DNA from 2 places in the Hydrogenophaga sp. BPS33 genome. Region 1 is predicted to be linked to the other one. Evidence: predicted binding sites of a transcription regulator. Region 1 holds the regulator's gene; the other holds the start of a gene.
What was found. The regulator LexA, encoded in region 1, represses DNA repair genes until DNA is damaged. The targets are predictions, from matches to a motif close to ACTGTATNNNNATACAGT.
Positions count from the first base shown of each region.

Region 2: a site for LexA is predicted at 2,113-2,130, ahead of recA (recombinase RecA). Genes of this name have one in related genera too.

Region 1 is NZ_CP044549.1:3,066,417-3,073,926, forward strand. It holds gene F9K07_RS14145 (D-2-hydroxyacid dehydrogenase family protein) at 1-902, opposite strand, end outside; gene F9K07_RS14150 (hypothetical protein) at 1,018-1,389, opposite strand; gene lexA (transcriptional repressor LexA) at 1,537-2,214, opposite strand; gene F9K07_RS14160 (asparaginase) at 2,355-3,341, shown strand; gene F9K07_RS14165 (hypothetical protein) at 3,346-3,765, shown strand; gene F9K07_RS14170 (DUF6152 family protein) at 3,777-4,256, shown strand; gene adk (adenylate kinase) at 4,317-4,973, opposite strand; gene kdsB (3-deoxy-manno-octulosonate cytidylyltransferase) at 5,114-5,902, opposite strand; gene F9K07_RS14185 (Trm112 family protein) at 5,899-6,105, opposite strand; gene lpxK (tetraacyldisaccharide 4'-kinase) at 6,144-7,214, opposite strand; gene F9K07_RS14195 (ExbD/TolR family protein) at 7,243-7,510, opposite strand, start outside.
Region 2 is NZ_CP044549.1:6,248,337-6,255,846, forward strand. It holds gene F9K07_RS29005 (MFS transporter) at 1-474, shown strand, start outside; gene recX (recombination regulator RecX) at 486-947, opposite strand; gene recA (recombinase RecA) at 971-2,077, opposite strand; gene F9K07_RS29020 (MarR family winged helix-turn-helix transcriptional regulator) at 2,211-2,729, shown strand; gene F9K07_RS29025 (response regulator) at 2,840-3,514, shown strand; gene F9K07_RS29030 (sensor histidine kinase) at 3,624-5,003, shown strand; gene F9K07_RS29035 (glutathione S-transferase family protein) at 5,008-5,670, opposite strand; gene F9K07_RS29040 (DNA topoisomerase III) at 5,693-7,510, opposite strand, start outside.

The DNA.
Region 1 (7,510 bases):
TCCTGCTCCACGTAACCGATGTGCGGCGTGCAAATGCAGTTCTCCAGACGCAGAAGTGCGTGGCCTTGCAGGATGGGTTCGGACTCGAAAACGTCGATCGCCGCCAGTCCGGGGCGGCCACGGTTCAACGCGGCGATCAAGGCGTCGGGCTGGATGAGCTCGGCGCGCGAGGTGTTGACGAGCAATGCCGTGGTCTTCATGCAGGCCAGGTCTTCGGATGTGACGCAACCCGCGCTGGACTCGCTCAGGCGCAGGTGAAGACTGATCACGTCGGCGGCTTCGAACAACGCGGTCTTGCTGGTGGCTACGTCATAGCCATCGGCCGCCGCGCGGGCGCGGCTTTCTTCGCGGCCCCAGATGATGACCCGCATGCCGAAGGCCCGGCCATAGCCCGCGACGATCTGGCCGATGCGCCCATAGCTCCAGACCCCCAGCGTCTTGCCCTTGAGCACCATGCCCACGCCGAAGTTGGGTGGCATGGCGGCGGCCTTCAGGCCAGCTTGCTGCCAGGCGCCGTGCTTCAGGTTGGACACGTATTGCGGAATGCGGCGCATCGAGGTCATGATCAGCGCCCAGGCGAGCTCTGCCGTGGACACTGGCGAGCCCACGCCCTCGGCCACGGCAATGCCGCGCTCGGTGCACGCGGCCACGTCCACGTGGCTGCCCACTCGGCCGGTCTGGGCGATGAGCTTGAGCCGGGGCAATTTCTCGATCAGCTGGCGCGTGATCACGGTGCGTTCGCGGATCAGCACGAGCACGTCGGCGTCGCGCAAACGAATGGACAACTGTCCGACACCTTTGACGGTGTTGGTGAAAACTTTGGCGGGAAAGGCTTCCAGCTTTTCGGCACAACGCAGCTTGCGCACAGCGTCCTGATAGTCATCAAGGATCACAATATTCATGGGGCCGTATTGTGCCTGCCCATGTTGTGGCTCCCTGGACGGGTCCAGGTAACAAAACGCGCCGAACCGCACCATGCCGCATGCGCGTATGCGGCGAGCTTGGCCCCTCGCTGCGTTACGCGACCCGTGCAGCGCGCCTGTTTTCCTGGTCCACCAGGCGATCAAGTTCGGCGCAGACGTCGTTGATCCGACCCGAAATGACCAGCCGCACGCCCGAGCGGTGGACAGGTGCAACGTCGGCTTGGCGCAGCACACGCACGCGGCTCAAGGAAGATGCGGGAACCGGCGCGGCAGCGCACGCCGGGTCGATCGAGGTGCCACCGGATACACGCCGTCCCAGCCAGCCCGCCTTGGCGAAGCGCTGCACCGCCCGCGTGACCAGCGGCTCGTTGGCAGCAGGCGTGCTTCGAATGGATGGCGTGGGCAGCCAGCAGTCGATCAACTGCAGAGGCGCGCGCCAGGTGTTGGTGGTGAAAAGCTTTCCCATGTGAAACTCCATCGTTGGGGTTGAACACAGGCAGGATTGCAAACAAAGGCGCCTTGGCAGGGATGTGTCCATCAACGCGGAATGCCATCCAGCAATCCGCAGGACAAAACGCCCGCCACCTGCCAAGGCGACTCTGGCCGAAGCCGGTCAGAGCTGGAAACTGTTGCGGATCAGGCCCACGGCAAGGCCTTCGATTTCGAACGGCTCTCCCGGCTCGACCACGATGGTTTTGTAGTCCGGGTTCTCGGCATGCAGCTCGATCAGGTGCTGGCGCCGCATGAAGCGTTTGACGGTGACGTCATCCCCCAGGCGGGCGACCACGATCTGGCCGTTTTTCGCCTCCTTGGTGGATTGCACGGCGAGCAGGTCGCCATCCATGATGCCGATGTCGCGCATGGACATGCCGCGCACCTTGAGCAGGTAATCGGGCGTGCGCTGGAACAGGCTGCGTTCCACCTGGTAGGTCTGGTCCACATGCTCCTGCGCCAGGATGGGCGAGCCGGCGGCGACACGGCCAATGAGGGGCAGCACCAGCTGGCCCAGGCTGGGGATCGGCAGTGTAAGCTGGCGCCCGCGCGAGTCGTTGATGGATTGCAGGTCTTCGCTGCGCAGGCGAATGCCGCGCGACGTGCCGCTGACCAGCTCGATGACCCCCTTGCGCGCCAGCGCCTGCAAATGCTCTTCGGCCGCGTTGGCCGACTTGAAACCGAGCTCGCTGGCGATTTCGGCCCGGGTGGGCGGCGCGCCGGTGCGGGCGATGGCACTCTGGATCAATTCCAGAATCTGCTGTTGCCGTGCGGTGAGCTTCGGTGCGGTATGGGGCATGTCAAACATGGAGACCTCGTTGAAAACGTGGGTGCCAAGGGGTGGATTGCCTTGTGGATCAGCCGGTGCGCCGCTGAGCGGGTGGTACCTGTTTGCTTATCCAGTGGCTGTATTTTTAACCAGTTTCAAAGGATTGGCAAGTGTTGGATGAAAACCGGGGCCAGCGGCTCGTGATACTGGGCACCGGCGGCACGATCGCTGGCCGGGCGGCCCAGTCGGGCGACAACGTGGGCTATGTGGCGGGGCAGGTGTCGGTGGCTGACTTGGTCGCGGCGGTGCCGGCGCTGGCGCACCTGCCGTTGGTGGTGGAGCAGGTGGCCCAGATCGATAGCAAGGACATGGGCTTGCCGGTCTGGCAGGCCTTGGCACGCTCGCTCGCGGCCCATCTGGACGATCCTGCCGTGTCGTCCGTGCTGGTGACGCACGGCACCGACACGCTGGAGGAAACCGCGTTCGTGCTGCAGCAGGTGCTGCAGCCCAGAAAACCCGTGGTGCTGACCTGCGCCATGCGCCCGGCCTCGGCCTTGTCGCCAGACGGTCCGCAGAATCTCAGCGACGCCGTGGCCGTGGCGCGGCAGGCCACGGGCGGCTGCGTGGTCGTGGTCTGCGCGGGGCAGGTGCACGCGGCGCGTGACGTGGCCAAGGTGCACACCTACCAGCTCAACGCGTTCGATTCCGGTGATGCCGGTCCATTGGCGCGTGTGGAAGAGGGCGGAGTGCGCCGCTTTCGGGCTTGGAGCGCCGGGGATTCGCGCGACGCTGCACCCGCCCAGGCTTCGCCCGATCTTCTCGAGCGCTTCCTGGCGGCCGAGGCGCTGCCGCGCGTCGAGCTCGTCACCAGCCACGCCGATGCGGATGGCAATCTGGTGCGCGCCTTGGCGGCGCAACCCGCGCCGGCGCGCCCACTGAAGGGCATCGTGGTCGCGGCCACCGGCAATGGCACGGTGCACCGATCGCTGGTCGAGGCGCTGAACGAAGCCAAGGCCAGCGGCGTGCGCGTGGTGCTCGCCAGCCGCTGTGCAAGGGGGCGGGTGGTGCCGCACGCGGGTCTGGCGTTCGAGCATTCGCACGGCCTCTCGCCGGTCAAGGCGCGACTGGCGCTGGCACTCGAGTTGCTGATGGGCTGAGCGCATGTTCGCCGCGCTCGGCGCCCATCCGTGGGCCTATCCGATGCTGGAGGTGGTCCACCTGCTGGGCGTGGCGTTGCTGCTGGGCAATCTCACGCTGCTGGAGCTGCGCGTGTTCGGTTGGGGCAGGGCATTGCCGATCGAACCGCTGGCCCGTTTGAGCCTGGGCATCGTCGCGCTGGGATTCGTGCTGGCCGCGGCCTCGGGTCTTTTGATGTTTGCGACGCAGGCTGGGGAACTGCTGGCCAATCGCGTGTTCACAGCCAAGATGGTGTTGATCATGCTGGCGGGTGGCAACGCCGGCTGGTTCCATGCCCGCCGCTCCCTGCAGCGGCAGGACCGCATGGCGCGTGTCCTGATGCTGCTGTCGACGGTGCTGTGGCTGCTGGTATTGACCTGCGGCCGTTGGATTGGCTACGTGTGAAGGAGATGGTCATGCAGCGACGAGATCTGATGCAGGCGGGCGCGGCGTTCGGATGGGGCGGCTGGAGCGCGCTCGCGCAGGCCCACCACGGCTGGAGCAGCTTCGACCAGGACCGCCCGCTCTACCTGGAGGGCCGGGCGGCCAGCGTACGCTGGCGCAACCCGCATGCGGAGCTGGTGCTGGACGTGCCCGAGTCGCTGCGCCTGCCGCCCGATCTGGCGCAGCGCAGCCTGCCGGCGCAGACGGCATCCATCGACGGTCCCGCGCTGCTCGCCAGGACCGTGCTGCCCACCCGGCGCGACCGCCGTTGGGAAATCGAGTTGGCGCCGCTGTTTCGCCTGGGCCAGTGGCAGGTGCCCGAGATCAAGAACGGCATGCCGCTGTCCGTGGTGGGATTCGCGTTCAAGGACGAGAAGGGCGAGGCGATCCTGCGCGCCGAGTACCTGTTTCTGGACGGCAAGACTTACGGCCTGCGCTCCAGTCCGGCCTGAGTGCGCGGATGCAAAAAACCCGGCGCGTGGCCGGGTTCTGGATGGGGTGTTGAGCGCGCCTTATTTCGACAACGCTTCAAAGACGCGCGCCGTGATGTCTTCCACCGAGCCGGTGCCGCTGATGGCGCGGTACTTCGGCGCGTCGGCGCCGTTGCCACGGGCCCAGCTGCTGTAGTAGTCCACCAACGGGCGGGTCTGCGCGCTGTAGACCTCCAGGCGCTTCTTCACGGTCTCTTCCTTGTCGTCTTCGCGCTGGATCAGCGGCTCGCCGGTCACGTCGTCCTGGCCGGCGACCTTGGGCGGGTTGAACTTGACGTGGTAGGTGCGGCCCGAGGCGGGGTGCGAACGGCGCCCGCTCATGCGCTCGATGATGGCGTCGAACGGCACATCGATTTCCAGCACGTAGTCCAGCTTCACACCCGCGGCCTTCATCGCGTCGGCTTGCGGGATCGTGCGGGGAAAACCATCGAACAGGAAACCGTTGGCGCAGTCGGCCTGCGCAATGCGTTCCTTGACCAGATTGATGATGAGGTCGTCGCTGACCAAACCACCCGACTCCATCACCGACTTGGCTTGCAGGCCCAGTGGGGTGCCGGCCTTCACAGCGGCGCGCAGCATGTCGCCGGTGGAGATTTGCGGGATGCCGTATTTTTGGCAAATGAACGTGGCTTGCGTTCCTTTGCCCGCACCCGGGGCGCCCAACAGAATCAGTCTCATCGTCTTCCTTCTCTCAGAGTTTCAAAGCGTCGCCGCGTGTCTCGCGCGGTCCCGGGCATGGCTGCCGGGGTATCCATTCGAGGATAGCATGGGCACCCCACGGCCAAACTGACAGCGAAAGACGGGGTTTAGCGGGCCGCTCAACGGCTGGCTTGCAGCAGTTCGCGCACGCGTTGCAGGTCTTGCGGTGTGTCGACGCCGGGTCCTGGAGCGTGCTCGGTCAGGTGCACCGCGATGCGCTGCCCGTGCCACAACACGCGCAACTGTTCCAGCGACTCCGTGCGTTCCAGCGGTGCTGGCTCCAGCACGGGGAATTGCCGCAGGAAACCCGCGCGGTAACCGTAGATGCCGATGTGGCGCAGCGGCGCGGGCGAGGGCAGGACCGCGCTGGCCGGGCCCGCTTGCAGCGCCGCCATGCCGTCGCGCCACCAGGCAATGGGAGCGCGGCTGAAATACAGCGCGGTGCCCGCGCGGTCGAGCACCACCTTGACGACGTTGGGATTGAGAAAATCGTCCGCGCTGGCAATGGCGTGGGCGGCGGTGCTCATGACGCAGTCGTGGCGGGACTGCAGTTCCGCGGCCACGGCGTCGATCAGCCGGGGTTCGATCAGCGGCTCGTCGCCTTGCACGTTCACCACCACGGCGTCGTCGGGCAGTTCGAGTTGCGCGCAGGCCTCGGCCAGGCGGTCGCTGCCCGAGGGATGGTCTGTGCGCGTGAGAAGGGCTTGAACGCCGTGCGCCTGGCAGGCTTGGACGATGCGCGCGTCGTCGGCCGCCACCACACACCGGTTCGCGCCACTTTGCAGCGCGCGCTGCGCCACGCGCACCACCATGGGCACGCCGGCGATGTCGGCCAGCGGCTTGTCGGGCAGCCGGGTCGATGCCAGCCGCGCGGGGATCAGGACCGTGAAACCCTGGGCAGCGTTCATGCCAGCGGCGCAGGCGCCGAGGGGCGGGCTGCTTCCTCATCGCTGAGGGTGCGGGCTTCGTGTTCGAGGAGGATCGGAATGCCGTCGCGCACCGGGTAGGCCAGGCGCGCGCTGCGGGAGAGCAACTCCTGCTTGTCGCGATCGAAGATCAGAGGGCCTTTGGTGACCGGGCAGACCAGCAGTTCGAGCAGTTTGGTGTCCATCGCGCGATGATAGTCGCGCCGCGCCTCAACGCCCGGCCTCAACGCCCGGCTGTGACGGCCGCCAGGCGGGCCTCGACTGCGGCGAAGAACGCGGGGTCGGGTGCCAGCTCCAAAGGCACCGCCCAGGCCTGCCGTGTGCCGTCGGCAGGCAATAGCGGAAAGAGCTTCACTGCGTCTTTTTCGGTGCAGACCACCACGTCCGCGGGATGGCGCAGCAGCTCGGCGTAGGCGGTCGCGTCAGCATGATCGGGCAGGGGAATTTCCTGCTCGGGCACGAGGCCGCTTTCGCGCAGCATGCTGAAGAACACCTCGGGCCTGGCAATGCCGGCGGTGGCCGTGAGGGCCTGCCCGCGCAGTTGCGCCAATGGCACGCGCTGGCCTTGCGGCCCGAGCGCGTGTGTGGCCAAACGCCGCAGCGCGTCGAACACCGGCAGGCCGTGCGCATCCACGGGCTGGCCTGGTTGGCCCTCGCGGCTTTGCCGCAGCACCAGATCGGGCCTGAAGGGCGAGCCGGGCGCAGGCGGCCAGGGTTCTCGCAGCAAACCGGCGGGCAGCAGCCAGCCGTTGCCCACGCCCCGGTCGTCGAACACCACGATGGCGAGATCGCGGCCGAGCGCAAGGTGCTGCAAGCCGTCGTCGCAGACCAGCACGTTCACCTGTGGATGTGCCGCGAGCAGGGCACGCGCCGCGTCCACTCGGCGCGCGGCCACGCACACCGGCACGCCGGTGCGCTGATGGATCAGCAGCGGCTCGTCGCCCACATCGGCGGCCGAGGCGTTGGCGTGTACCGGCGTCGCATCGGCTCCCTGGCGGCCGTGCCCACGCGACACCACGCCGGGCCGCCAGCCGCGCGACACCAGGTGGTTGACCAGAGCGATGGTGCAAGGCGTCTTGCCGGCGCCACCGAGCACCACGTTGCCGACCACGATGACGGGCACCTCCAGGCGGTGCACGCGCAGCACGCCCATGGCGTACAGGCGCCGGCGCAGGGCGATGAGGCTTCGGTACAGGAGGGAGACGGGCCAGAGCAGGCGCATGGGCCCGCCGCGTTGCTGCGCGGCCCGCAGCCAGCGCGTCTGGCGCCGGGTGTCCGCCTTGCCCTGGCTCATGGCACGCGGCCGGGGCGCACGGCCTGCGTCAGGATCTGCCCCGGGCGCCGCCCGACTGCTGGGTGGCGAACGTGATCTGGATCAGGCCCGCGCGCCGCGCGGCGTCCATCACGTTGATGACCGATTGGTGGGTGGCGGCGGCATCGGCGCTGATGATCACCACGGTTTCGCGGTTGTTCTGCGAGGCCGCCGACAACACCCGCGTGAGGGCTTCGACGCTTGTGCTCTCGACCACCTGGCGATTGATCGAGTAGCGGCCATCGCTGCCCACCGCCACCACGATTTCCTTGGGGTTC
Region 2 (7,510 bases), 3.1 Mb from region 1:
TACGGGCTGCCCGCGCTGGTGGTGGGCATGACGGTGATGGGCATCGGCATGGCGCCCGTGTTCACGCTGGGCAACGACATCGTCATCAGCTCCGCGCCGCCCGAGCGCGCCGGCGCAGCTTCGGCGCTGTCGGAAACCAGCGCCGAGTTGTCCGGCGCATTGGGCATCGCGGTGTTCGGCAGCCTGGCGACGGGTTTGTACCGGGCCGGCATGGCGGGGCAGTTGCCCGAGGGTTTATCGACAGCGGCGGTGGCCGAAGCCGCGACCTTGGGTGGCGCGCTCACCGTCGCGCAAGGCCTGCCCGCACCCGTGGCCGATGCGCTGCGGGTCGCCGCGCGCACCGCCTTCGTCGACGGCCTGCAAGTGGCCGCGGTGGTGGGCACGGCGATCATGGTGTTCAGCGGACTGTTGGCCTGGCGCATGCTGCGCGGCCCCGATACGCCAGCGGTCGCATCGACCTCGCAGCCGCGCTGAGCGGCAGCCTCTCAACCTTCGTTGTCGTCGTCCGGTGCACCGCGCACCACACGCCGCGCCACATCGGCGCCGAAGCCACGCGTGAGCAGGAAGCGCATCTGCTTGCCCACCGCGGCGGCGTCGCTGGGTGTTTCGCCAAATTTCTTGCGCCAGACCTCCCGGGCCCGCGTCTCCTCCGAGTCCTGCAGACCGGCCACGGCTTGCGCCACCGCTTGCGGGTCCAGGCCCTTGGCGTGCAGTTCCTGGCGCACGCGCGCGGCCCCCAGGCGGGCAGCGCGCCGGTGCACCACCGACTCCAGCACCCGTTGCTCGTTGATGAATCCCTTGGCCTCGAGTTCGTCCAGGGCTTTGGCCAGTTCACCGGGCTCGGTTTCGTGCGCGCTCAGCTTGCGCTGCAGTTCGGAGCGCGAATGCTCGCGCCCCGCCAGCAACCGCAAGGCGCGGCCCTTCAGCGAGATCTGGTCGAAGGCCATGCCGAAACAGCGCGACCCGCGCCTCAGGCAGCCGGTGCGGCGTCGGCGTCCTTGGCCTTCTTCTCGGCCTTGCCACCCTTGGCGGGCGCAGGCGCTTCTTCCACCGGCAGGAGCGGCACGCCGAGTTCGGTGCGCACCTTGTTTTCGATCTCGATGCGCAGGTCGGTGTTCTCGCGCAGGAATTCGCGCGAGTTGTCGCGGCCTTGGCCGATCTTCTCGCCGTTGTAGGCGTACCAGGCACCCGACTTCTCGATGACGCGGTGGGTCACGCCCAGATCGAGAATTTCGCCCTCGCGGCTGATGCCTTCGCCGAACAGGATGTCGAATTCGGCGGTCTTGAAGGGCGGTGACACCTTGTTTTTCACCACCTTGACCTTGGTCTCGTTGCCAATCGCCTCTTCACCCTTCTTGATCGTGCCGGTGCGGCGGATGTCCAGGCGCACCGAGGCGTAGAACTTCAATGCGTTGCCACCGGTGGTGGTTTCGGGGCTGCCGAACATCACGCCGATCTTCATGCGGATCTGGTTGATGAAGATGACCATGCAGTTGGTCTTCTTGATGTGCGCGGTGAGTTTGCGCAGTGCCTGGCTCATCAGGCGGGCCTGCAGGCCGGGCAGCGAGTCGCCCATTTCGCCTTCGAGTTCGGCCTTGGGCGTGAGCGCGGCCACCGAGTCGACCACGATCAGGTCGACCGCGCCGGAGCGCACCAGGCTGTCGACGATTTCGAGCGCCTGTTCACCGGTGTCGGGCTGGGAGATCAGCAGGTCTTGCAGGTTCACGCCGAGCTTCTGGGCGTACTGGATGTCCAGCGCGTGTTCGGCGTCGACGAAGGCGCATTGGCCGCCGAGCTTTTGCATCTCGGCAATCGCCTGCAGCGTGAGCGTGGTCTTGCCGGACGATTCCGGGCCGTAGATCTCGATCACGCGGCCACGTGGCAGACCGCCCACCCCAAGGGCGATGTCCAGGCCCAGCGAACCGGTGGAGACGACCTGGATGTCTTCGATCGTCTCGCCTTCGCCCAGCCGCATGATGGTGCCCTTGCCGAACTGCTTTTCGATCTGGGCCAGCGCGGCCTGCAAGGCCTTGGATTTTTCGCTGTTGAGGGGGTTGTTCTTGACGGCTGCGTCCATGAAAGCTCCTGAGCGGGTTGTTGGGGGTGAGCATGCCTGTAAATGCGTACAGGCTGGATGCTTGAGCAGGAGTTTACAGCCGGGTTAAAAATCAACAAGCCGTTATTTGGTCAGTTTGCCTTACCATCTGACCATGCCCGAAACCACCTTTGAGCCGCCCGACGACCGCTGGCGCGGCGGGCACCTGGGCCGCCTGATGGGCCTGGCATTGCGCCGCTTCGACGAGCGCGTGCTCAGCCTGATGGCGCACGACGCCAACGTGCCGCTGAGGCTCTCGCACCTGGCCGCGCGTGCGCAGGTGGGCGCGGCGCACATCCACATCACGCGCCATCTGGGCCTGCACGGCTCGCGCCTGACCGAACTGGCGCACCAGGCCGGCATGAGCAAGCAGGCCATGGGCGACCTGGTGACGCAGTGCGAAGCCTGGGGCCTGGTGCGGCGCGAGCCGGATGCGCACGATGCGCGCGCCCGGCGCATCGTGTTCACCGAGACCGGCCTGCTCTGGCTGGAGGCCTTTCGACATGCGGTCGCGCAAGCCGAAGCGGAGTTTCGCGCGCAAGTGGGCGACGCGGTGGCCACGGTGGTGGCGCTGGGCCTGGAAGCCTACGGATCGGAATCGCCCGGCGCGCGCGCCGCCGTGCCACCCCGGTGAAATCACCGGGTCCCGGGGCCACTACAGCGGCAGGCAGGCCTAAAATGAGCCGGCTCCAGCAGAGCATCCAGACAGACCCAGGGCGGCACGGGCCACCGAGGAGACACACCATGCGCATCCTGATCGCCGAAGACGACCATGTGTTGGCCGACGGCCTGTTGCGCAGCCTGCGCGCGGCGGGCGCCGCGGTCGACCACGTCACCACCGGCACCGAGGCCGATGCGGCTCTGCTCACCAACAACGAGTTCGACCTGCTGATCCTGGACCTGGGCCTGCCTCGGCTGCACGGTCTGGAGGTGCTCAAGCGCCTGCGCTCGCGCGGCTCGAAGATGCCCGTGCTGATCCTCACTGCAGCCGACAGCGTCGAGGAGCGCGTCAAGGGCCTGGACTACGGTGCCGACGACTACATGGCCAAGCCGTTCTCGCTGCAGGAACTCGAAGCCCGCGTGCGCGCGCTCACGCGCCGGGGCATGGGCGGTTCGACCAACGTCATCCGCCACGGCCCGCTGGAGTACGACCAGGCCGGGCGGGTGGCCACCATCGACGGCAAGATGATCGAGCTGTCCGCGCGCGAACTCGGCCTGCTCGAGGTGCTGCTGCAGCGCGCTGGCCGCCTGGTGAGCAAGGACCAGTTGGTCGAACGGCTGTGCGAATGGGGCGAAGAGGTGAGCAACAACGCGATCGAGGTGTACATCCACCGCCTGCGCAAGAAGATCGAGAAGGATCCGATCCGCATCGCCACGGTGCGCGGCCTGGGCTATTGCCTTGAAAAAGTCCCCGGCTGACACCGGGCCGCCGGGTGAGCCCTCCACCGCGAACGAACGGGTCGGGCAGAAGTCTTTCGGGTTGTTCCAACGCGAACAGCGCAGCCTGTTTGGCGAGATCCTGGACTGGATGCTCACGCCGCTGCTGCTGCTGTGGCCGCTCTCACTGGCCCTGACCTGGTTCGTGGCGCAGGGCATCGCCAGCCGGCCGTTCGACCGCGCGCTCGAATTCAACCTGCAGGCGTTAACGCAGTTCGTCACGAGCCACAACGCCCAGATCAGCTTCAATCTCAACGCCCAGGCGCGCGACCTGCTGCGCGCCGATGACACCGACCTGGTGTACTACCAGGTGGTCGACCCGCGGGGCACGCTCGTCAGCGGCGAAGCGGACTTTCCCCGGCCCAGCGCAGAGGAGGTACCAGAGCCTGGGCGCGTGCTGCTGCGCGACGACATGGTGCGCGGCGACGAGGTACGCGTGGCCTACACCTGGCTCGCGCGCTACGACAACGACAATCTGGTGCTGATGCAGGTGGCTGAGACGCGCGGCAAGCGCTCCACGCTGGCGGCCGAAATCGTCAAGGGCGTGATGGTGCCGCAGTTCGTCATCCTGCCGCTGGCGGTGCTGCTGGTGTGGCTGGCGCTGGTGCGCGGCATCCGCCCGCTCAACGAACTGGAGCAGCGCATCCGCGCGCGCAAACCCGATGACCTGAGCCCCATCCAGGAATCGGCGATTCCGCAGGAGGTGGCGCCGCTGGTGTCGTCCATCAACGACTTGCTGACGCGGCTGAAAGCCTCGCTCACCACGCAGCGGCGCTTCCTCGCCGACGCCGCGCACCAGCTCAAGACGCCACTGGCCGGCTTGCGCATGCAGGCCGAACTGGCGCAGCGCGAGACCGACCCGCAAGAGATCCGCGGTTCGCTCCAGCAGATCGCGCGCTCCAGCGCGCGCGCCACGCACACGGTGAACCAGTTGCTCGCGCTGGCCCGCGCCGAGACCACCGGCCGCGCCTTGCCCAACGCGCGCGTCGATCTGGCAGGCCTGGTGCGCGGCGTCGTGCAGGACTCGGTGCCCCGGGCGCTGGAGCACGGCATCGACCTGGGCTGCGAAGGCGCCGAGGCGGTGCCGGAAGACTGCCTGATCGATGGCAACCCGATCTTGCTGCAGGAGATGGTGCGCAACCTGGTCGACAACGCCATCAACTACAGCGGGCGCGGCGGCGTGGTGACGGCGCGCGTGCTGGTCGACCGCTTCAGCGGCGTGCAGATCCTGCAAGTGGAAGACAACGGCCCGGGCATTCCCGAGAACGAGCGCGAGTATGTGCTGCAGCCGTTCTACCGCGCCCTGGGCACCAACGTGGACGGCTCGGGCCTGGGCCTGACCATCGTGCAGGAGATCGCGCAGCAACACGGCGCCACGGTGGAGATCGCCAGCGCACACCCCGAGCGCCACCCGCCGGGCCTGCTCGCCTCGGTGCGCTTCACACCGAGCACACCGCGGCCCCAGGCCTGATCGCTCAGGTGTTGGAGTCCGCCTTGGGCTTGTAGATGTTGAGCACCAGGCGCTCGCGCTCGATGGCGCGCGCCACCGCCGGCAAGGCGGCAAAGCGCTGGGCCAGAGCCCAGGTGGCGGGCAAGGTGGTCGGGTCGATGCCGGCAAATCCACCCCAGCGCAGCAAGGTGAGCGCATAGGCATCCAGCGCACCCGGGCGCTCGCCGGTCATCCACGGCGAAGCCTTCTCGGCCATGGCTTCGATCTCGCCCAGCAAGCCCCGGTACGCCTTGGCCGCGAAGGCGCGGATCGACTGCTTCGTCGCCTCGTCGTCGGCAAACTTGTCGGGCATGAACACGTGGGTGAACGTGGGGTGCACGGTGTTGTTCATCCAGGTCAGGGCCTGCAGCGCGCGCGTGCGCGCCAGTCCCGAGGCGGGCAGGATGCCGGCCTGCGGCAGCTTGGCATCCAGGTGCAGCAGGATGGCCACGATCTGCGTGATCACCTGGTCATCGTCCACCAGCACCGGCACCTGGCCGCGCGGGTTGATCGCCAGGTACTCGGGGCTGCGCTGCTCGTTCTTGTGCAGCTTGACACTGTGCGGCTCGAACTCGACACCCGAGAGCTCGAGCATGCTGTGCGGCACGAAGGAACACGCGCCGGGGGCGAAATAGAGTTTCAGGCTCATGCGGACAATCCTTTGGAAAAAATCAGCTGAGGTGCTGGCCCACGAGGCCGGCGATCTCGAACATCGTCACCTGGTCCTTGCCGAACACCGGGCGCAGCTTGGCGTCGGCGTTCACGCGGCGCTTGTCGGTGGCGTCCTGCAATCCGTGGGCCTTGATGTAGTCCCATAGTTTTTTCACCACCTCGGGACGCGACACCGCGCCTTCGCCAATCACCGCCGCGAGTGCGGCGCTGGGCTGCTTGCCGGTGGCGGCCGTGGTCTTGCGCGGTGCCTTCGCCTTCGGGGTGGTCTTGGTCGCCGCGGTTTTCTTCGCCGCGGGTGCCTTCTTGGCCGGGCCCGCAGCGGTCTTCGTCGGCGCGCCGGCCGCTGCCTTGCGCGGCGGGAACTTGCTGGTGCGCGGCTCGAATTCGAAGTTCACCTTGCCGGCCTCCTTGTCCCAGGCCAGGAAGGCCTTGAACGCGCGGCGTGTGCGCATGGAAACAAACTTGTCGAGCAGGTCGGTCTTGCCGGTGTCCAGCAGCTTGCTCATCTGCTCGCGCGCCACGGGCTGCTGCAGGATGATCTTGCCGCTCTTGAAATCGCAGGTGGGCGTGGGTTGCGCCATCGTGGGCACGGCCTTCTCGCACACGTAGTTGCTGCCGTGCTCGAACACCGCACCACCGCATTTGGGGCAGCGCCCGAGCGACTCGCTGCCGGTGAAGTCCACCAGCTCGCCCGATTCTTCGCCCTTCTTGTCATCGCCGAAGTCGAATTCGAGCTTCCAGTTCTTGTCTTCTTCGTTGTACTTGATGACGATCTCGGCCACGAAAGGCCAGCCGGCCTTGGAGCGAAAGCCCTCGAGCGGTCCGATCTTCTTGTCGCGCAGCAGTTGCTCGGCCTCCTCCGGCTCGAAAGTACGGCCGGCCGGTGACTTCCCGAACGAGAAGCCGCAGCCTTCGCTGTTGCCGTTGGCACCGGTGCAGGCATAGCGCCGGTAATTCTCTTTCACCACGCCACCGCAATTGGGGCAGGGCGTGGACAGCGTCGTGTAGTTGCCCGGGATGGTGTCGCGGTCGTACTCCTTGGCTTTCTTCACCATGCGTTCGGTCATGGCGGCGATCTCGCCCATGAAGGCGGTGCGGCTGAGCTTGCCCTGCTCCATCTGCGAGAGTTTGTATTCCCACTCGCCGGTGAGTTCGGCCTTGGAGAGTTCTTCCACCTGCAGACCGCGCAGCAGCGTCATGAGCTGAAAGGCCTTGGCGGTCGGGATGAGCTCGCGTCCTTCGCGCAGCATGTATTTCTCGGTCAACAGGCCTTCGATGATGGCTGCGCGCGTGGCTGGCGTGCCCAGGCCCTTTTCCTGCATCGCTTCGCGCAGTTCGTCGTCGTCCACCAGTTTGCCCGCGCCTTCCATGGCGCCCAGCAGCGTGGCTTCCGAGTAGCGCGCAGGCGGTTTGGTCTTCAGCGCCTTGGGCTCCGCCGATTCGGTGCGCACGGTCTCACCTTCGCGCACCGGCACCAGGTTCTGGCCCTTGTCGCCATCCTTGGCATCGGCCACGTCCTCGGCCGCTTCCTTGCCGTACACGGCCATCCAGCCCGGTTTGACGAGCACCTTGCCTTCGGTCTTGAAGTTGTGGTTCAACACCGTGCTGATCCGGGTCGTCACCGTGAATTCGGCGCTCGGGAAAAACACAGCAAGAAAACGGCGCACCACCAGGTCGTACAGCTTCTGCTCCGCTTCGCTCAGGCCACTGGGCGCCTGCAGCGTCGGGATGATGGCAAAGTGGTCCGACACCTTGCTGTTGTCGAAAACGCGCTTGCTCGGACGGATGTAGTTGTTGCTGAGCGCCGTCTGCGCGTG